Regions from separate parts of the Bacillus siamensis genome, predicted to be linked through region 2. Evidence: riboswitches for the same ligand, from Rfam matches in the RefSeq annotation. Region 2 holds a riboswitch; each other region holds the start of a gene.

Region 1 (7,866 bases), 1.8 Mb from region 2:
AAACTGACGCGCCTGACACCGAAAAATCTGATCCGGAAAAAACGTGAAGCGGCTGCCGCTGTCTTCCGTGAAGAAAAATATATCGTCTGATCACATGCTGTAAGCGCTCCTTCATCCGGAGCGCTTTTTCATGAAGCAACGTTATAGGTTTTTACAAGTGATTGTGTTAAAATAACGACGATCATTTACAAGGGGTGAAGAAGATGTCGTTAAATTTTTACTGGTACCCTAAATGCGGAACGTGCCGTAATGCGAAAAAATGGCTGGAAGACCGCGGTAAGGAAATAAACGAAATACATATTGTGGAGGAAACTCCGTCGAAAGAAGAAATTAAAGACCTCTATGAAAAGAGCGGACTTGAGCTGAGAAAGTTTTTCAACACGAGCGGCATGAAATACCGCGAGCTGAACCTAAAGGAAAAACTGTATCACATGTCAGAGGATGAACAGCTTGACCTTCTGGCATCTGACGGTATGCTCCTGAAACGCCCGATTACGACAGACGGCGAAAAAGTCACCGTCGGCTTCAAAGAAGACCAATTCGAAAAATATTGGATGTAATGCCGCGTTCTAAGAATTATGGTATCTTCTTATTATAAGAAAAAATTGGAGGGATTTAGATGAGCACACCGAAAGATATGCGTTATTCCAAAGAGCACGAATGGGTCAAAGTTGAGGACGGAAAAGCCCGTATCGGGATTACACATTTCGCGCAAGCCGAACTTGGCGATATCGTATTTGTCGAGCTTCCGGAAGTCGGCGCTGAAATTAAAGCGGACGAGCCATTCGGCAGCGTAGAATCCGTCAAAACCGTATCCGAATTGTACGCACCGATTAACGGAACGGTGACGGAAGTGAACGAAGACCTTGATGACAGCCCTGAATTCGTAAACGAGTCTCCATATGAAAAAGCGTGGATGATCGTCGTAGAACCGGCTGATGCTGAAGAAATCGAAAACCTCATGACTTCCGAGCAATATGACGAAATGACACAGGAAGACTGATCGGATAGCAAAAGGGCCATTTGGACATTCTATCTGTAACGGGAGGTGTCTAATATGGCTTTTGATAAACAAAAGGTCGATGTGACGGAAAACGTCACGGGCCGCTTTCAAAACGGCAGGTTTTCCTTGTTTCATGAAAATGAAGCCATCGGCGAGATGACAGGCATGAACCAGTACGAGCTCAAACAGGGCTTTTCATTTGAGAATCAAAAATTTTATAAAACAGCCGATGTCATAAACGGCAGTGATCCGAAATATGTGGATTGCGATTATGAGAACGGCTGGTGTTAACAGTTGGCGGTGAATTTCACTGCCTTCTTTTTTAATCTGACGCTAAAACAATCGGCAGGTGATGCTTATGAACAACGAAGATGAAAAGGTGATCATCGTAGAAGGGAAATCGGATAAAATCAAAGTCAGAGAAGTGCTCATCGAACCCGCGGAAATCGTCTGTACAAACGGGACGATCGGCCAAACCGAACTGGAAGATTTGGCGGACCGCCTGTTTGACAGAGACGTCTTTATATTAACGGACGCAGATGAATCCGGAGAAAAATTAAGAAAACAGCTGAAACGGGAGCTTCCCGAAGCGCGCCATATCTATATAGACAGAACATACAGGCAAGTCGAGTCGTGCCCGGGCCATCATCTCGCATCTGTGCTGATCAGAGCCGGCCTTGATGCAGACCCTGTATTTTTGAAAAAGAACGACCTGAGGTGATAATCAAAATGAAAGAACTCCAAGAAAATGAACTCGAATTGATTCAGGATGACGTCTATCTCCTGTATTTGTACACCCCGTTTTGCGGCACATGCCAGCTGGCGTCCAAGATGCTTTCTGTCGTCGAAGAAATGCTGCCCGGCACCGCCTTCTATAAAAACAACGTGAATTATTCCCCCGCATTCGCCAAAGCCTATCAGATTGAAAGCGTTCCGTGCTTTTTGCTGTTTAAAGGCGGAGAACTTGTTGAGAAAGGATACGCCTTCCGCTCCGTTTCCTATTTATATGAGCTGATTAAACAAAAAACATCGCAAACGTTCCCGATGTGACAATTTTTACAGGAAAATGTCGTGCGGTTTATAAAGGGTTCTGTCCGTTAAAAAGAGAAAGTGTATGTATGGCCATTAAAACGGGAGGTTATACGAGTGGAGAAAATAGAAGTTTTGGAGAATGACGGACAGCATCTGTTTTTGAAACCGCTATTAAACGCCTCAACGCTGCTGATTACATTCCAGGGAGAAAAAGAAGCCTTAACGGTCTCAATTAACGGACAGGGAGAAATGAGAAAAACGTCAGTTTCAAAGGAAAAATCTAATTTGACCTTTTACGGAAACCAGGCGGAAATCATCCATCTCCTGCACGGTGATGTCTCTTTGCAGAAGCTCATCCAAAGCGGAAAACTCAAAGTGAAAGGATCATTCCGGGCCCTGCTGAAGCTGGAGGCCATCCTCTGGCTGACAAACGGATTTTTTCAGACGATCAGCAAACAGCCGTAAACTGCCAATCTACTATGTGACAATAGCTTCCATTATTTATTTTATTGACTTTTTATCATTCGCCGTGCTATTCTACAGTAAGAATTTCCGGACGAAAATACGATATGTTTTCTCTTATCAAGAGAGGTGGAGGGAAGTGCCCTATGAAGCCCGGCAACCATCAACGATGTTGAAATGGTGCCAATTCACTCAAAGCGGTCTGCTTTGAAAGATGAGAGAAAGGCCTTTTTCAATAAGCCTTTCTGCTCATTTTTGCAGAAAGGCTTTTCTTTTGCGTAGAAAACCGGAAGATTTCTTAGAATAGTGTAAGGCAGGTGATTGCTTTGATCCATCTTCAAAATGTTTCAAAAATTTATAAAGCGAAGCATGGGGATGTCAATGCTGTCCAAGATGTCACTCTTGATATCAAAAAGGGCGAAATATTTGGAATTATAGGATATAGCGGAGCTGGTAAAAGTTCCTTAATCCGTCTTTTGAACGGCCTTGAAAAGCCGACGTCAGGCATCGTGGAAGTTGCAGGGACGGAATTAAATAAAGTAAGCAGCCGCGGGCTGAGAAAAGCGCGTCAGGAAATCAGCATGATTTTCCAGCATTTTAACCTTTTGTGGTCGCGCACCGTCCGGGAGAACATTATGTTTCCGCTGGAAATCGCCGGTGTGAAAAAAAGCGAACGGGTCCGCCGCGCCGATGAGCTGATTAAACTGGTCGGATTAGAGGGGAAAGAAAAGTCTTATCCGTCACAGCTGAGCGGCGGTCAAAAGCAGCGTGTCGGCATCGCCCGGGCGCTCGCCAATAATCCGAAAGTCCTTCTGTGCGATGAAGCGACATCAGCGCTCGACCCGCAGACGACCGATTCAATTTTGGATCTTTTATCCGATATAAATGACAGACTCGGTCTGACGATCGTGCTCATTACCCATGAAATGCACGTCATCCGAAAAATCTGCAACAGAGTCGCCGTTATGGAAAACGGGAAAGTCGTTGAAGAAGGCGAAGTGCTCCAAGTTTTCAGAAACCCGCGCGAACCGATGACCAAGCGTTTCGTTCAGCAGGTGACAGAACCGGAGGAGACGAAAGAAACCATCCAGCATTTTCTGCAGGAAACCGCGACAGGAAAAACGATTCAGCTTTCATTTGTCGGGCAGGCCGCCGAGCAGCCCCTCATTACGGAGATGATCCGAAACTTTGAGGTGGACGTCAATATTCTGCAGGGGAAAATCTCACAGACGAAGGACGGAGCCTACGGTTCTTTATTCATCCATATTGACGGTCAGGAAAAAGAAGTAGAAAACGTGATCCGGTTCATCAAAGACAAACAGGTAGAAGCAGAGGTGATCACAAATGTTTGAAAAATGGTTCCCGAACGTTGATTTAACCGAGCTGTGGACGGCCACATACGAGACCCTTTATATGACGGTCATCGCCTTAGTCTTTTCATTTGTCATCGGAGCGATACTCGGTCTTCTGCTCTTTTTAACGGGCAAGGGAAGCTTATGGGAAAATAAAATCATTAACACCGTGATTGCGGCGGTCGTTAATATTTTCAGGTCTATTCCGTTTCTTATTTTAATTATTCTGCTTCTCGGCTTTACTAAGATTTTAGTCGGCTCGATTTTAGGGCCGAACGCCGCATTGCCTGCGCTGATTATCGGCTCCGCGCCGTTTTATGCCCGGCTTGTTGAAATTGCGCTGCGTGAGGTCGATAAAGGAGTCATCGAAGCTGCCAGATCAATGGGAGCAAAGACATCGACGATTATCTTCAAAGTGCTGATTCCTGAATCAATGCCTGCGTTAATTTCGGGCATCACCGTTACAGCCATCGCCCTGATCGGATCTACCGCCATTGCCGGCGCCATCGGCTCAGGCGGACTCGGAAACCTTGCATATGTAGAGGGGTACCAGTCCAATAATACGGATGTAACGTTTGTAGCAACTGTATTTATACTCATCATCGTCTTTATCATTCAAATCATCGGTGATGTGATTACAAATATAATAGACAAAAGATAAGGGAGGATTTACATTGAAAAAGATTGTACTAAGTGCGCTGCTGCTTGTGTTCGCGGGAGTTTTGGCCGCCTGCGGATCAAACGGATCAAATAAAAAGGAAATCGTCGTCGCTGCGACAAAGACGCCGCACGCTGAAATCTTAAAAGAAGCGGAGCCGCTCCTGAAGGAAAAAGGCTACACATTAAAAGTAAAAGTGCTGAACGATTACAAAATGTACAACAAAGCGTTAGCTGATAATGAAGTGGATGCGAACTACTTCCAGCATGTTCCTTACCTTGAACAGGAAATGAAAGAAAATAAAGATTACAAACTCGTGAATGCCGGAGCCGTTCACCTTGAGCCGTTCGGTATTTATACGAAAAAATACAAATCACTGAAAGACCTGCCTAAAGGCGCGACCATCATCATGACAAACAACGTCGCTGAACAAGGCCGTATGCTGGCAATGCTTGAAAAAGCCGGACTGATTACACTTGATCCGAAGGTAAAAACGATTGACGCCACTACGAAAAACATTACGAAAAACCCGAAAGACCTGACATTCAAAAAAATCGCCCCTGAATTAACGGCGAAAGCATATAATGAAGAAGAAGGCGATGCAGTCTTCATTAACGTCAACTATGCGATTCAAAACAAACTGAATCCGTTAAAAGATGCGATTCAAGTAGAATCAACGAAAAACAACCCGTACGCAAACATCATCGCTGTGCGAAAAGGCGACGAAAAATCAGCGAAAATCAAAGCGCTTATGGAAGTGCTTCACTCTAAGAAAATCAAAGACTTTATTGAGAAAAAATACGACGGAGCCGTGCTTCCTGTATCTGAATAAAGCAAAAACCCCGGATGGATCATCCGGGGTTTTTTTCGGGTATTAATCGGAGAACTGTCCATAATAAAAAGGAAGGTTAACGATTGGAGGGAATGGCAGTGGCTCAATACCAGGATAACGGAAAAAGCGTGCATGACGCATTGAAACAATATAAAGAAGGTTTAGGCATATTCGAGCAAAAAATGCCGATGATGGGGCGGAAGTTTAATGAATTTACTGAACAGTGTTTTTCAGCGGATTCATTAACTGAAAAAGAGAAACAATTAATCGCTCTGGGCATCAGCATCAGCGCTCAAGATGAATTTTGCATGATTTATCACACGAAAGGCTGTCTTGATCAGGGTGCGACAGAGGAAAACATCCTTGAGGTCATCAGCGTCGCGGCGGCATTCGGGGGAGGCGCGGCCCTCAGTCAGGGAGTAACCCTCGTGCAGCAGTGCATTCAGGAATTCGGGCATACAACGCATTAGAAAGAGCAATCGTATGAATACCGTTTTTCAGATAAAGCCAGCGCCGGTTATCGGCACATTCGAAAGGATTCAGGGGCACACTCCCTTTGGCCGGAGCAGAGGATCATTGTTACAATAGAAGCAAATATATGAAGGGATTGATTCATTATCTGCACCAGCCACGAGAGACTGGACCTTGACTATACGCCTGAAATGGAAAAAGCGATGCAGAAGTCACACGGCATCGGCTACGAGGAATACGGACGGCGTCTTTCAAAAAGGATGGAAGTCGAACGGCAGAGGGAGCTTGAGTACCAAAAAAGCAAGTTCCTCGCAGCGCAGCTTAATGAGAAAATCGGTCAGTAAAAAAGGGTGGAATTCCGCCCTTTTTCTGTTTTAAACAGCTTTAATTACACCCTGATCTTTGATAAACTTTAGGAATGTTCCGGGTAATATAAAAAGTTGTATTTACTTTTCATTTGTTATAAAATTAGAATGAGAATAAATTGAGAATAATGATTATATATTTTTGGAGGTATAGATATGGCTGCTTCAACATTAACGATCAAGGATCTTCACGTTGAAATCGAAGGAAAAGAGATCTTAAAAGGTGTAAACCTTGAAATAAAAGGCGGCGAATTCCACGCTGTCATGGGGCCGAACGGTACCGGTAAATCAACGCTTTCTGCAGCGATTATGGGACATCCGAAATACGAAGTCACTAAAGGCAGCATCACGCTTGACGGCAAGGATGTACTGGAAATGGAAGTGGACGAGCGCGCTCAGGCGGGTCTTTTCCTTGCGATGCAGTACCCAAGTGAAATCAGCGGTGTGACGAATGCCGACTTCCTTCGCTCTGCGATTAACGCACGCCGCGAAGAAGGCGATGAAATTTCTCTTATGAAATTCATCCGCAAAATGGACGAAAACATGGAGTTCCTTGAAATGGACCCTGAAATGGCGCAGCGTTACCTGAACGAAGGTTTCTCAGGCGGGGAGAAAAAACGCAACGAAATCCTTCAGCTTATGATGATCGAGCCGAAAATCGCCATTCTTGACGAGATCGATTCAGGTCTTGATATCGATGCGCTTAAAGTCGTTTCTAAAGGAATCAACAAAATGCGCAGCGAAAACTTCGGCTGCTTAATGATCACTCACTATCAGCGCCTTCTGAACTACATCACGCCGGATGTCGTTCACGTTATGATGCAGGGACGCGTTGTGAAATCAGGCGGTGCGGAGCTTGCACAGCGCCTTGAAGCGGAAGGTTATGACTGGATTAAACAAGAACTCGGCATTGAAGACGAAACTGTAGGTCAAGAAGCGTAAGCGTTAGGGGGATTAACATGACATTGGAAACGAAACTATCCGTAGATCAGGAATATGTCAAAGGCTTTTCCGAAAAGCATCAAGAACCTGCCTGGCTGAAAAACCTGCGCTTACAGGCTCTTGAAAAAGCTGAAGATCTGCCGCTGCCTAAGCCTGATAAAACAAAAATCACAAATTGGAACTTTACAAAGTTCAACAAGCATACAGTAGAAAACGCGCCGCTTGCTTCTTTGGAAGATTTAGCTGATGAAGCAAAAGCGCTGATCGATATCGAAAACGAAGACAAAACGTTATATGTGCAGCGTGACCAAACGCCTGCATTCCTGTCTCTCTCTAAAGAGCTGAAAGACAAAGGCGTTATTTTCACGGACATCTTAACGGCTGCCCGTGAGCACAGCGACCTCGTTGAGAAATACTTCATGAAAGACGGAGTAAAGGTCGACGAGCATAAACTGACTGCGCTTCATGCGGCATTAATGAACGGCGGAGCATTCCTTTATGTTCCTAAAAACGTTCAGGTGGAGACGCCTGTTCAGGCCGTTTACGTTCATGAAAGCAATGACACGGCATTGTTCAACCACGTGCTGATCGTCGCTGAAGACCACAGCTCCTTCACTTACGTTGAGAACTATATCAGCACGGTGAATCCGAAAGAAGCTGTATTCAACATTATCAGTGAAGTGATCACAGGTGATAATGCCAGCGTGACGTACGGTGCCGTTGACAACTTGTCAGCAGGCGTCACAACA
Region 2 (7,866 bases):
CCGACTCTTATATAGCCTTCTCCCCATTTTCCGAACCCGTTTCCGGCTGCGACCGCGACATCCGCTTTTTCCAAAAGCAGATCTGAAAACGACTGCGACGTATAACCGTCCGGCACCGGAAGCCATGCAAAAAAGGAACCCGCCGGAGCCGTCACATCCCAGCCGATATCACGGCAGGCTGCAATCCAGGCATTGCGTCTCGACTCATATCTGTCATTTTGCGCTGCGACGCACGTCTGATCCGCCAAAAGAGCGGCGGCTGCCGCCTGCTGCGCCGCGGGAAACAGGCTGACAAACATATGATCTTGATAAAGGTTGATCGCTTCGATGACAGACGCGTTTCCGACGGCAAATCCGACCCGCCAGCCCGCCATGTTATACGTTTTGGACAAAGTATAGATTTCAATCCCCGTTTCTTTTGCGCCTTCTGTCTGCAAAAAGCTCAGCGGTTTATGCCCGTCAAAACCGACGGCCCCGTATGCGAAATCATGAACGACACAAATGCCGTTTTGTTCCGCAAAGCTGACCGTCTCCTCGAAAAACGCCTTTGTTGCCACAGCACCGGTCGGATTATTCGGATAATTGAGATACAGCAGCTTCGCCTCGTTCTGCACCTTTTCAGGAATTGCGCTGTAATCGGGGAGAAACCCTCTATCTTCAGTCAGCGGCATCATTTCCATTTTCGCTTTCGCAAGGGCGACCCCCGACCAGTAGTCAGGATATCCGGGATCAGGCACAAGAATTGTATCTCCCGGGTTCAAAAGACATTGCGGAAGCTCAACAAGCCCCGCCTTGCCTCCGAACAGCACGGCTACTTCCGTTTCCGGATCAAGCGTCACCCCATACTCCCTTTCATAAAATTCAGCCGCGGCTTTTTTGAAGCTGTAAGCGCCCCGGAATGATGAGTATTTATGATTTTCCGGCCTTTCGACGGCGCGCTTCATTTCTTCAACGATATGCTGAGGCGTCGGCTGATCGGGGTTTCCCTGTCCTAAATTGATGATGTCTTTGCCTTCTTTCAGCTTTTGATTGACCTTTTGCACCAAAGATGCAAAAAATTGTTCCGGCAGCTGTTTGAGTACATCTGAGACTTCAAAGTTCATATTTTCACCTTCTAAAAATGTCTTGAAATGATAGTCCATCATCATATATGGTTAAATAAAAAAAGTAAAGAGAAACTTGAGGTGTATAAAAAATGAAATGGACCGTTTCCTGTTTGCAATTTGATATTTCATACGGAAATCCTTCAGAAAACTTCAAAAAAGCAGAAACTTTAATCGAGCAAGAAAGCCGCCATGCTGATGTCATCGTGCTTCCTGAGCTGTGGACGACCGGCTATGATCTCACACGGCTTGACCAGCTGGCGGATGAAAACGGCAAAGTTTCGGAACAATGGCTTAAAAAAACGGCCAAAGCATACAACATACACCTCGTTGCCGGATCTTTTGCGGTCAAAGAAGGCGAAAACGTCTATAACACTATGTACATCGCAGATAACAACGGGCAGATCGTGAAGCGGTATCAGAAAGCCCATCTGTTTCAGCTGATGGACGAACATCTGTATCTGGCAGCAGGAAACAGTGACGGTTCCTTTGAGCTTGACGGTGTCAAGTGCGCCGGGCTGATCTGCTATGATATCCGGTTCCCCGAATGGATCAGAAAGCATACGTCCCAAGGAGCGAATGTCCTGTTTATCTCTGCGGAATGGCCTCTGCCCCGCCTCGATCATTGGCGGAGTCTGCTTGTCGCCAGAGCCATTGAAAACCAATGTTTTGTCGCGGCCTCTAACTGCACGGGGTCAAATCCCGATAATGAATTTGCCGGCCACAGCCTGATTATTGACCCGTGGGGCCGGATTTTAGCCGAAGGAGATCGGACGGAAGGCGCAGTCCGGGCGGAAATCGATGTTTCAGAAAGCGCGTCCATACGCGAGACCATCCCGGTATTCAAAGATTTGCGGCGTGATTTATATTAATTTTCAAAAAAATGTTGACAAGAATATCCGGCACCTGCTAATATTTTCATCAACTGATTAATCCGAATTGTGATACAAATCAATATATTTTTCTCTTATCGAGAGTTGGGCGAGGGATTGGCCTTTTGACCCCAACAGCAACCGACCGTAATTCCATTGTGAAATGGGGCGCGTACATTTTGCGCCGAGACGATTGTCTCATAGGGCACGGTGCTAATTCCATCAGATGTTATCTGAGAGATAAGAGGCGGACTGCACTGTTTCGGCCTCCTTCTCTTTCAGAGAAGGAGGCTTTTTTTTCGGGCGTATTCTCCGTCACGATCTCTTACTGCCACTACATAATTGGAGGGTAAATCCATGTCTGCAACTAAAACAAGTCTTTATGAACAATTAACGGAAAGCTCCGCCGCAGCGTTAGCTGTGAAGCTCGGCTTATTTCAAAGCAAAAGCACTCTCACATGCCGTGAAATCGGCGACGGCAATTTAAATTACGTCTTTCACGTTTTCGATAAAGAAAACAAAAAGGGACTGATTATTAAACAGGCGATTCCTTACGCGAAAATCGTCGGGGAAAGCTGGCCGCTTACGATTGACCGGGCGAGAATCGAAAGCAGCGCCCTCATCCGCCAGGGCGAACACGTGCCCCATCTCGTTCCGGCCGTTTACTATTCCGATACTGAAATGGCGGTTACGGTAATGGAAGACCTTTCGCATCTGAAGATCTCAAGAAAAGGACTGATGGAAGGAAAACATTATCCGAATTTATCAGCCCATATCGGTGAGTTTCTGGGAAAAACGCTCTTTTACTCATCCGATTATGCGCTTGATGCGAAAGTAAAACAGCAGCTCGCAAAGCAGTTTACAAATCCCGAACTTTGCAATATTACAGAAAGGCTTGTGTTTACAGAACCGTTTTTCGACCATGAAACAAACGATTTTGAAGAGGAGCTGCGCCCATACGCAGAAAAAATTTGGAACAATTCCCGGCTGAAAGAAGGCGCTGATGAATTGAAAGCCGTCTTTCTGAATTCCGCGGAAACATTGGTTCACGGCGATCTGCATACGGGAAGCATCTTTGCCGATGAACATGAAACAAAGGTCATTGATCCCGAGTTTGCTTTCTTCGGACCGATCGGCTTTGACATCGGCCAATTTATCGCAAATCTGCTGTTAAACGCCCTCAGCCGGGACGGTGACGACAGACAGCCGTTATATGACCACACCGCCGCCGTATGGGACACATTTGTAAAAACATTCAGTGAAGCATGGGAGAAAGACTGCCTGCCTTCCTGCAGACACCTGCTGGAAGATACACTGAAAAACGCGTTTGAGGAAGCGGTCGGTTTTGCGGGATGCGAACTGATCCGGCGCACGATCGGGCTCGCCCATGTGGCTGACTTGGATGAAATCACTCCGTTTGATAAACGAATTGAACGGAAGAAGCTGGCGCTTGAAATCGGCGCCTATTATATCGAAAACAGAAAAGAACTGAAGCATATCACTGAGGTTCTGGATCAATTTAAGCTCCGTGTAAAGGAATGATGCAGCATGACAAATGAATTTGCCATCCCCCGTTCCGTGGAATGGAAAGAAACACACATCCGCATTTTAAATCAGCAAAAGCTCCCTGATGTCACTGAGTATGCGGATCTTGAAACAAAGGAAGATGTATTCGACGCGATTGTCACACTGAAAGTAAGGGGCGCTCCGGCCATCGGTATAACTGCGGCGTTCGGACTCGCGCTTGCCGCCAAATCGTTTGAAACACGCGATCTTTCTGATTTCCGCCGTCAGCTCGCCGATGTCAAAGCATATTTAAACAGCTCAAGACCGACTGCCGTCAATCTCACTTGGGCGCTTGACAGATTGACGGATTCCATCAGGAATGCAATCTCAATCAATGAAGCGAAGACAACGCTCGTTCATGAAGCCATTCAAATTCAGGTTGAAGATGAAGAAACATGCCGGATGATCGGCCAAAATGCGCTGCACCTTTTTAAAAAAGGCGACCAGATCATGACCATCTGCAATGCGGGTTCAATTGCCACAAGCCGGTACGGTACGGCGCTTGCTCCCTTTTACTTAGCGAAACAAAAAGACCTCGGCCTTCATATTTACGCATGTGAAACAAGGCCCGTTCTCCAAGGATCGCGGCTGACGGCGTGGGAGCTGATGCAGGGCGGGATTGATGTCACGCTCATTACTGACAGCATGGCCGCCCATACAATGAAGGAAAAACATATTTCAGCAGTCATTGTCGGCGCTGACAGAATTGCTAAAAACGGAGATACGGCCAACAAAATCGGAACGTACGGCCTCGCGATCTTGGCAAACGCCTTTCAGATTCCGTTTTTTGTGGCCGCACCGCTTTCGACATTTGACTTGCAGATTGAAAACGGCGATCAGATTCCGATTGAAGAAAGAGATCCGGATGAGGTCAGACAAATCTCCGGCATACGCACCGCTCCCGAAGATGTGCCGGTCTTCAACCCGGCCTTTGACATCACACCGAGCAGCCTGATTTCAGGCATTATCACCGAGAAAGGAATTGTGACGGGTTCTTACACGGAAGAAATTGAACAATTATTCGCAGACTGCCAGCTGAGCTGAAAAATCGCTGATGATGTTGCCTCAGGCAATGTCAGCGGTTTTTTTGTCTGCATAATGTCATCACTTCATCTTTTTGGGCGGCTGAAATCAGATGCATTTTAAAAAACAGCTCTGCATAACCGGCTATCTTTTGCGGACGGCTCATTTTCATCAGGCTTCGTCCTCCTTTTTCATCAGACCAACTTTTTTTACTTAATAAAATGATATGTCGGACGTGAAAAAACGGAACGTGCCATATGCTTTATTTTTCTTTATAGGATATTTGTTCGATGTTCAGCAGCGCCGCTTTTACATCCGTCTTCGTGCCCGCGTATCCCGTTAAGGCGCTGTTTTTGCCGATTACCCGATGGCACGGGACAAAAATCGGCAGCCGGTTGCGTTTATTGGCCTGTCCGATGGCGCGCACCGCTTTCGGCTTGCCGATAGCTTCAGCTACATCACCATAGCTTCGTGATTCACCGTAAGGAATCATCGTCAGCGCGTTCCATACCTTTTCCTGAAAGAGTGTGCCTTGTTGTTTCAGAGGCAGAGAGAAATGCTTTCTCTCTCCGGAAAAATATGATGTCAGCTGCTGTTTCGCCTCCGACAGCAAATCGGTTTCGCACGATTTCACGCCGGGCGTATCTTTCCGCCATTCCTCAAAATCTTGCCCGGTGAGAAACAGGCCGGTAATAAAGCCATCTTCCTCCGTCAGGCTGACCGTTCCAAACGGTGCTTTCACACTTATAAAGCAGATCATTCGCCGCTCCTTCTTTCTTCGGTATTCTGCCGGATCGGAAGCGTCAAATGAAAAACCGTGCCCTTCCCTTCTTCACTTTCCACATGAATGCGGCCCTGATGCTCTTCGATGATTTTATAACTGACCATGAGACCGAGACCCGTCCCCCTATCTTTTGTCGTGTAGAATGGCTCGCCCAGACGTTTTAATTTGTCTTCAGAAATGCCTGTTCCTTCATCTTGAAGGGATATCAGAATGTGGTCCTTATCAGAAGGCTGGATCGTCACGTAGATATTGCCGCCGCCCGGCATGACTTCAATGGCGTTTTTTAAAATATTGATAAACACCTGTTTTAATTGATTCGGCTCACAGTAAATCTGCGGGATGTTCCCGGTCTGGTTCAAATGGATCTGCACATTGACAAGATTGGCCTGGGCATTCAAGAGATCAGCCGTGTCTTTCATAATCTGCGTCACGTCTTTTTCTTCATATAATATTGCCTGAGGTTTCGCTAAAATTAAAAATTCGGTAATGATAGACTCGATGCGTTTCAATTCTGAGGTAATGACGTTAAAGTACAGGGAATATTCACCTTCAATACTTCCTTGCAGAAGCTGAATGAACCCTTTCAGCGCAGTCATCGGATTTCTGATTTCGTGGGCGATGCCGGCCGCCAGCTCCCCTACGACGTGAAGAGTGTCGGATTTCCGCAGCCTCTCCTCAAGCTCTTTGGCCTCGGTGACATCTTTAAAGATGGCCAGGTTCATATTTTGAATGATATTCCTTTTGAAGGAAAATTCCAATTTGCGGCTGTCACTGCTGCTTAACAGGAAGGGGATTTCATTATCCATTCCTTCCAGATCGATCTTTTTGGCGGGTACACCCGCGTTTTCAATTTCAAATAAAGAAAGAATATCCGGAACGGTATGCGCTCTCAGCTCATCATCCGGCATGCCGAGTATACGGCTTGCGAGAGGATTCGCGTCAATTATGCGGAATTGGTTGTCAAACAAGACTTTTCCGTCCATTGAGCCGTTGAATACTTTTCTGAATTTCAGCTCGCTTTCCCGCAATTCTTTTTCCATCCGCTTACGATCGCTGACATTTCTTAAAATGGTTAAATGCTGACCTTCGAGTATGGTTCGTTTTGATGTGAACTCAAGCTCTTTGTACTGGCCGTTTGCCATTTGAAACAGCATCTCTGCCCGGATTTCCCCGTATTTTTCATATTTCTTCTTAATCTGCTTGTATTTTTTCTGCGGATCAACGATAAACGTACATAAATTCGTTTCCGTCAGCTTATCCATCGGCAGCTCGAAAATACGGCACGCCGACTCGTTTGCTTTGGCAATTTTTCCGTCATCATTCCAAATGACAATCGCGTCCATGGCGTTTTCAAAAATTTCGCGGAAGCGCTCTTCGCTTTTAAAAAGTTTCAATTCCATCGATCGTTTCTCCGTTATGTCTCTCATAATAGACATGTAAAACCCGCTGATTAAGTTGGACGTAATCGTAAACTCAAACAGCTTCTCCTCGCCGGACCGGAGCTTGACCGGCAGTTCTCCTTTAGCGCTTCCTTTTCTCCGGAGGGTGTCCCAGATTTCTTTCAGGTGCTTTTTGTTTTCTCCGTCGGTAAAATGGCGGAGCGACAGATGGGACAGTTCATTCTGGCCGATCTCAAAGCTTTTGCAAAAAGAGAGGTTCGCATCAATAAACCCGCCGTCCTTATCAAACAGCACGATGCCGTCGACAGCTCTGTCAAACAAATCTTTGAACAGCTGCTCGTTCATAGAGAATTCACGCTCTAAGATTTTTTTAGAGGAGATATCCCTCATGACCACAAAAAAATAATCCTCCCCAATTCCGTCTCTGGCGAGGAATTCAATGTATTTCGTCGCGCCGCTGTCAAGCTTAATCGGCACCTCTTTCCACAGATAGCCCTTTTTCAAAAATTTTTTCACGGCCTTATTCAGTTCTTCCTGAGGCACGGAATATAAAAAGTCCAGAACGGAGCGGTTCATGAGGCGCTCTGCCTCAATCTGCATCATCCGGGCCGCGGCCTCGTTCGCCTGGACGATTTTCATTTCCTTATGGCATATAAAAATGGCATCAAGCGTGTTATTCATAATCACATGATACCGGTTCAAATCACTCTTCAGGCGGTCATTTTCCTCCTTCAGCCGCTTCAGCTGCTCTTTCAGCGACTCCTTTGTCTGCAAATCCAGAGTTTCAGCCATTCAGTACACTCCTTCTTCAAAAACCTATCCTTCAATATTTCTACAAAATACCTCATCTTCCTTCATTCGCCCTATACATTTCAGAAAATTTCAATGATATGACAAGTTAGAGTCTTTTTCTACGATCCTTACCTCCCCGTTACATCATCCTAACAATCCCTTTTTTCCTCCTTCAATTTTTTGTTTTTTATTTTAAAATGAACATCATCAGGAAATAATCATGCAGTGGATGATTTTTGAAGAGAAGGTGATGCTATGACAAAATCGCGAGACAGTTATTTTGACAACGCCAAGTTTATCTTGATTTTTCTGGTGGTGTTCGGCCA
Region 3 (6,470 bases), 1.5 Mb from region 2:
TATTCAGATGTCCGCTATGCCGTACGGCCATGGCGGTCTCCCAAAATCAAAGCTTGATATGCGCAAACGGGCATACATTTGATATATCAAAACAAGGATATGTGAATTTCCTCAATAAAGCGGTCAAAACACGCTATGACAGGCAGCTGTTTGAAGCGAGACGCGAGCTTTTTGACAGCCGGGAGTTTTTTGCGCCGGTTCAAAAAGAGATCGCCGGCATCATCAGCCGTACGCAATCTCCGCAAAAACAGGCGGCGGTATTGGATGCGGGATGCGGAGAGGGCTCTCATTTAGCCGCCGTATGCCGATTGCTGCAGCCCGCTTTTTCTGTGACGGGAATCGGCATTGATCTCTCGAAAGAAGGTGTGCTGCATGCGGCAAAGGGCTTCGGGGATCAAATGGTTTTTGCCGTCGCTGATGTGGCGGATGCGCCGTTTGCCGACAGCCGTTTTGATGTCGTGATGTCTGTTTTATCACCTTGGAATTATAAAGAATGCAGCAGGCTTTTACGAAAGGGCGGCACAGTCATTAAAGCGGTGCCGCGGCGTGATTATTTGAAGGAAGTAAGGGAATTCTTTCCCGGAGACAGTCCCCGGCGGAATGACACCGCCGATTCAGCGGCCTGCCGTTTCCAAGCGGGCTTTCAAACCTTTGATCGCAAACGGCTGCGTTACACGAAGACGTTATCGCAGCCTGATCTTGAATGGCTTGTGAAAATGACGCCCTTAACATGGAAATGTACTGAAGAAAGCATTCAGCGGTTTATCGGCCGAAAAGCGGCTGATATCACGATAGATATCGAAGTTTTAATCGGGACCGATCCGCTGTAAAACGGAAAAGACACGCTTATAGCGTGTCTTTTTTTTATTTCCAGACTTCACCGGCGATGTCGACGACATGGCGCAGTTTTGCCCATTGCTGTTCTTCTGTGATCAGGTTTCCTTCCTCAGTGGAAGCGAATCCGCATTGCGGGCTGAGGCAAAGCTGATCCAGGCTGACATATTGAGAAGCTTCTTCAATCCGGCGTTTAACCGCGTCCTTGTCTTCGAGATCGCCGTGTTTCGACGTAATCAAACCGAGCACAAGCTGAAGATCAGAGCGTTTGACATAACGGAGCGGTTCAAAGCCGCCGGAGCGGGAATCATCATATTCCAAGAACAATCCGTCAAGGTCAAGCCCGTCAAAAATCGTTTCCGCCGCCGCATCATATCCGCCTTCAGCCGTCCATGTGGACTGGAAGTTGCCGCGGCAGATATGCATCGTAACCTTCAAGTCGGCAGGACGATCCTTAATGGCGTCATTAATAGAAGCTGCGAACAGCCTGCGCAGCTCATCCGGCGTCGTTCCGAATGCTTCAATCTGGCGAAGCCCCGCTTCCGATAAGAAAACGGCCCATGCGGTGTCATCGAGCTGAAGATAGCGGCATCCGGCGTTATAGAAAGCTTGAATCGCTTTTTTATACGCCTTTGAAACATCATGCTGAAATTGTTTGTAATCATTCTGATACGCTGCTTTTTCCAATTTTCCGCGGAAAAACAGCATATTCGGGCTTGGAATCGTCATTTTTGGAACAGCATCGCCGGCAATGCTGTGAAGAAATTTATAATCTTCGAGCATCGGATGCTGAGAAAAATCAATATCTCCCGTTACTTTAATGCCGCGCGCTTTCGTCTGTACATTGTGAAACTGAATGCCGCTATCTGGCGTAAACGCTTCGACGCCGTCTAAGTTTTCGAGAAAATCAAAATGCCACCAGGCCCGGCGGAATTCGCCGTCAGTCACGACATTGAGGCCGGTTTCTTTCTGCTTTTTCACGCTGCGGATGATTTCTTGGTTTTCGATTTCGCGCAGCTGTTCTGCCGAAATCTCACCCGCCGCTCTTTGCAGGCGGGCTTGCTTCACAGCCGCCGGCCGGAGCAGGCTTCCGACCTGATCCGCGCGAAACGGCGGGTTTTTTCTAAGAAGAGTGTGCAATGGTTGTTCTGTGTTTTGCTGTGACATGAACGATTCCTTCTTTCCTCAATGAAATATAAAAAGCTCTTCCCTTGGATAGGGAAGAGCTTGCGTCCGCAAATCTCAACCTTATCTTCAGGATTTAGCACCATTCTGCTGAACAGCGGTTGCCGGGTATCATAGGGCCAGTCCCTCCACCTCTCTTGATAAGGAAATATGCTATTTTTCAGAATAAACTGTAATACTCTTAATCTTAGTATATTATCTTATATTGTCAATATATTTCGATAAATATTTTTATTTATCACCCTCAAATAGAATCATATCTATTACGATTGCGATCGCAAGACAAAGAACAATATCCTCTTCATTTTCAATCTCCAAATGATAAGAATCGCCCCAGCTCATCCATGATTTGGTGACGGTCATCCGGTTTGATTTCCCGTCTGTCACTTGAAAATTCCGTCCCCACACATCGCCGGTAATATCCCAGCCGACTCCGGAAATTTCAAATTTCGGTTTGAAAAACGTCATTTTCTTGATGACTTGGCATACAGGCTTGCCGCCGACGGAAATTTCGTAACGGGGAACGAGCGACATCAGTTTCTGACTGACGCTGGCGAGCGTGCGGCCGTCCAAATCAGTCAGCTTCAATTCATCACCGAAAGAAAACAGCTTTCCTTCAACATTGTAGACTTCTTTTCCGCTTTCAAGAAACACTTGAAACCGATTCTTAAACGTAAACATCCGCTCTTTGATATAAAAATGATACATAAAAAAACTCCTTTTTTATGTTGTACGTAAAAAGGAGACGGATGGTTTCATATTGGAGGGGTGCACAAAAAAAGGCTGCCGATTTTGCGGCAGCTGTCGTTTTTATGATAGCGGCATCCGGCGTTTCTGACGGATCGCATTTAAATCAATGATGTTATTCGTGTCGGCAGCTGTCACCAGCGGGCTTGTCTTTGGCGTTTTCCGGCGGTTGTCCTTACTGAAAGAGAAAACCAGGTATCCTGTCAAAGCAGCAAAAATAAGTAGCATCATTTTACATACCTCCCAAAAAAAGTTTTGGTATTATTATTGTACGAAAAAACAAACGAAAAGTATTCAAACAATTGTCACTTTTTTAAAAAATAAAGACATTTTCCGTAAAAATGACTATGATCTGCGGTTGATTTTGCTCTTGTTGTGGTTCTATAGATTGTATCGGCTGCTAAGTGATGATCGTTTATATAACTTTTCGACTATTTTTTGACAGTGCCGAATTAACTAATACAGTGTTTTCGTTTGCCTTGTGTTATTCAGTACCCTAAAAAATCCTGCGATATGCAAAATAACTGCTTCTAACGGAAGATTATGATTTGATAGCGCTTTCCTTATTTTTTGTAAGAAAACGAGATGTTATCTCACAAAAAATCGTCTGAACATTTTCCGCAGCTTTTTAAAAGGGTTCGATTTCGTCTCCAGAACGCGGGGGTCTTTTAAGGTTTTTTTTAATTCATTTGCTACAGTGCCTCTTGCCATAGTCTTCACTCCTTCTTTCCATTTCATACCTTATATACGGAAAGAAAGAAGGAAAGGTTTCATGTGAAAGAAAAAAACCAAAGCAGGGAGCTTTGGTTTTACGCGCGTTCTTCAAACAGTCTGGCGATCTCAATAATGACGTTTACCGCCTTTTCCATATGGTCGACGGAAATGTATTCATATTTTCCGTGGAAGTTTTCGCCGCCCGTGAAGATGTTCGGTGTCGGCAGTCCCATGTAAGAGAGCTGTGATCCGTCAGTTCCGCCCCGGATCGGTTCGATAATTGGTTCGATGCCGAGGTTTTTCATGGCTTGATAGGCGATGTCGACAATTTCTTTGACCGGTTCGATTTTTTCTCTCATGTTGTAATATTGATCATGCAGTTCAAGCTTGATGCTTTCCTTGCCGTATTTAGCCGCAAGCGCGTCGGCGGTTTTCTGCATAAATTCTTTTCGTTCTGTAAAGCGGTCTCTGTCAAAGTCTCTGATGATGTACGACAGGGCGGCTTCAGAAACGTCTCCGTTCATTGAATTTAAGTGATAGAAGCCTTCATACCCTTCCGTATATTCCGGCGCTTCTTCTTTCGGCAGCGCGTGATGAAATTCCATCGCGATTTTTGAAGCGTTGACCATTTTGTTTTTCGCCGTTCCGGGGTGAACGCTTTTTCCGTAACAAGTAAGCTTTGCGGAGGCTGCATTAAAGCTTTCATATTGCAGTTCTCCGAGGGGGCCTCCGTCTATCGTGTAGGCGAATGCGGCGTTGAAGCGGCCGACATCGAATTTGTGAGGCCCTCTGCCGATTTCTTCATCCGGCGTGAATGCGACCCGGATCGTCCCGTGTTTGATGTCCGGATGTTTGATCAAGTACGCCATTGCCGTCATGATTTCGGCAATGCCCGCTTTGTTGTCGGCTCCGAGCAGCGTCGTGCCGTCGGTTGTAATCAGCGTCTGGCCTTTATAGCGGGAAAGCTCCGGGAACTGCTCAGGCGACAGGATGACGTTGAGTTTGTCATTCAGAACGATATCATGTCCGTCATAGCTTTCAATAATCTGAGGATTCACATTTTTTCCGGTGAAATCAGTCGCTGTATCTACGTGGGCCAGAAAACCGATCGTCGGCACGTCTTTATCCGTATTTGCCGGAAGAGTCGCCATGACGTATCCATTGTCATCGACTGTGATTTCTTTCATGCCGATCGACTTTAATTCATCTGCCAGCATGTTGGCCAATGTGAGCTGTCCGGGGGTGGATGGGCAGTTTTCATTGTTTTCGTCAGACTGTGTATCGACTTTTACATAAGAAGTAAAGCGTTCAATGATTTCGTTTTTCATACCGTCATCTCCTTTGTCTTATCTTACCATGTGCGGGGGAAGGATTTCTATTTCACAACCCGTTTGAATTACGCGAATGAAAACAAAATATGAAGAAACAATGACTAAACGATTAAACTTTCTGAAAATGGATGATAGAGGAAGAAAAAACCGATATAATATGGTCAATTCATTCAATAGGGAGGCTTTCTTCATGGCGATTTTAGTGACAGGCGGAGCGGGTTATATCGGAAGCCACACATGTGTCGAGCTGTTAAACAGCGGCTATGACATCGTGGTTCTGGATAATCTGTCAAATAGTTCACCGGAAGCATTGGAGCGTGTGAAAGACATTACCGGAAAAGGGCTTGTGTTTTATGAAGCGGATCTCCTTGACCGTGACGCCGTTCACCGGGTGTTTGCTGCAAATGAGATTGAAGCCGTCATTCATTTTGCGGGTTTAAAAGCGGTCGGTGAGTCTGTGGCTGTTCCGCTCCGTTATTATCATAATAATCTGACGGGGACGTTTATTTTATGTGAAGCCATGCAGGCACACGGTGTGAAAAAAATCGTCTTCAGCTCATCAGCGACGGTTTACGGCGTTCCGGAAACAACGCCGATCACCGAAGATTTTCCGTTAAGTGCGACCAATCCTTACGGGCAGACCAAGCTGATGCTGGAACAGATTTTGCGCGATCTGCATAAGGCGGACCCTGAATGGAGCATTGCGCTGCTCCGCTACTTTAATCCGTTCGGCGCGCATCCGAGCGGCCGGATCGGAGAAGACCCGAACGGCATCCCGAATAATTTAATGCCGTACGTCGCCCAAGTCGCTGTCGGCAAGCTTGAGCAATTGCAGGTGTTCGGCAATGATTATCCGACAAAGGACGGCACCGGCGTGCGGGATTACATCCATGTCGTTGACCTTGCCGAGGGCCACGTCAGAGCGCTTGAAAAGGTGCTGGACACAACGGGCGCCGACGCCTATAATCTCGGCACGGGAAGAGGCTACAGCGTTCTTGAGATGGTCAAGGCGTTTGAAAAAGTATCGGGAAAAGAAGTGCCGTACCGTTTTGCCGACCGGCGCCCGGGAGACATTGCCGCATGCTTCGCAGACCCGGCAAAAGCGAAGGCAGAATTAGGCTGGGAAGCAAAGCGAGACCTTGAAGAAATGTGCGCCGACTCTTGGAAGTGGCAGTCCTCCAATGTGAACGGGTATCAAAAGGTGTAAAAGGAAAGAGACCTTCAAATGGTGGAGGTCTCTTTTGTTATGATCATTATTTAACTTTTACTTCAACATCGTTGCTGAATTTTATTTTCCAAGTGCCTTTAGAGTATGCGTCTTTATCAACTTCAAAGGCTTTCACTCCAGTGACCTTAATGTTCGGGTTCAAGTCACTTAAAATTTTACTGTTGTTCACTTTTGTTTCCGTTGCATAAGTCGATGAAGCGTCAATATCCGGATCATAGGAAGTTCCTTTAGAATCTACTAATTTCACGCTCGGAATGGAGAAAGAGCTTAACGGCTTGTTTGACACATTTTTAACTGTGTATTGTACAGCTACGATAACGCCGCCGTCAGATGCTTTTTTCTCAATATATTGTGTCCCTACTGAGTCTCTTTTTTCTACTTTTGTAAGAGTCACTTCTGTTTTTTCAGTTTTAACAGTGTCACCGATGTTA

Evidence for each region. A riboswitch is a leader RNA that binds a small molecule or an ion and turns the genes downstream of it on or off. The one in region 2 is predicted to bind S-adenosylmethionine.
Region 1: linked by a shared signal. The riboswitch ahead of metN (methionine ABC transporter ATP-binding protein MetN) and the one ahead of mtnK (S-methyl-5-thioribose kinase) in region 2 are both predicted to bind S-adenosylmethionine.
Region 3: linked by a shared signal. The riboswitch ahead of ABDB98_RS18490 (5-methyltetrahydropteroyltriglutamate--homocysteine S-methyltransferase) and the one ahead of mtnK (S-methyl-5-thioribose kinase) in region 2 are both predicted to bind S-adenosylmethionine.

What each region holds. Positions count from the first base shown of each region.
Region 1 is NZ_CP155579.1:3,119,561-3,127,426, reverse strand. Features, by position in the region: gene ABDB98_RS15465 (acyl-CoA dehydrogenase family protein) at 1-90, shown strand, start outside; gene ABDB98_RS15460 (arsenate reductase family protein) at 204-560, shown strand; gene gcvH (glycine cleavage system protein GcvH) at 620-1,003, shown strand; gene ABDB98_RS15450 (YusG family protein) at 1,058-1,294, shown strand; gene ABDB98_RS15445 (toprim domain-containing protein) at 1,362-1,724, shown strand; gene ABDB98_RS15440 (thioredoxin family protein) at 1,733-2,053, shown strand; gene ABDB98_RS15435 (SCP2 sterol-binding domain-containing protein) at 2,150-2,500, shown strand; SAM riboswitch class I at 2,612-2,718, shown strand; gene metN (methionine ABC transporter ATP-binding protein MetN) at 2,824-3,849, shown strand; gene ABDB98_RS15425 (methionine ABC transporter permease) at 3,842-4,510, shown strand; gene metQ (methionine ABC transporter substrate-binding lipoprotein MetQ) at 4,524-5,339, shown strand; gene ABDB98_RS15415 (carboxymuconolactone decarboxylase family protein) at 5,432-5,809, shown strand; gene ABDB98_RS15410 (hypothetical protein) at 6,002-6,154, shown strand; gene sufC (Fe-S cluster assembly ATPase SufC) at 6,332-7,117, shown strand; gene sufD (Fe-S cluster assembly protein SufD) at 7,135-7,866, shown strand, end outside.
Region 2 is NZ_CP155579.1:1,312,795-1,320,660, reverse strand. Features, by position in the region: gene ABDB98_RS07005 (pyridoxal phosphate-dependent aminotransferase) at 1-1,103, opposite strand, end outside; gene ABDB98_RS07000 (carbon-nitrogen family hydrolase) at 1,196-1,975, shown strand; SAM riboswitch class I at 2,068-2,222, shown strand; gene mtnK (S-methyl-5-thioribose kinase) at 2,333-3,517, shown strand; gene mtnA (S-methyl-5-thioribose-1-phosphate isomerase) at 3,524-4,585, shown strand; gene ABDB98_RS06985 (methylated-DNA--[protein]-cysteine S-methyltransferase) at 4,827-5,324, opposite strand; gene ABDB98_RS06980 (PAS domain S-box protein) at 5,321-7,540, opposite strand; gene ABDB98_RS06975 (acyltransferase family protein) at 7,796-7,866, shown strand, end outside.
Region 3 is NZ_CP155579.1:3,718,427-3,724,896, reverse strand. Features, by position in the region: gene ABDB98_RS18495 (putative RNA methyltransferase) at 1-830, shown strand, start outside; gene ABDB98_RS18490 (5-methyltetrahydropteroyltriglutamate--homocysteine S-methyltransferase) at 865-2,001, opposite strand; SAM riboswitch class I at 2,080-2,166, opposite strand; gene ABDB98_RS18485 (LURP-one-related/scramblase family protein) at 2,251-2,727, opposite strand; gene ABDB98_RS18480 (hypothetical protein) at 2,830-2,997, opposite strand; gene pepT (peptidase T) at 3,576-4,808, opposite strand; gene galE (UDP-glucose 4-epimerase GalE) at 5,002-6,018, shown strand; gene ABDB98_RS18465 (DUF4352 domain-containing protein) at 6,065-6,470, opposite strand, start outside.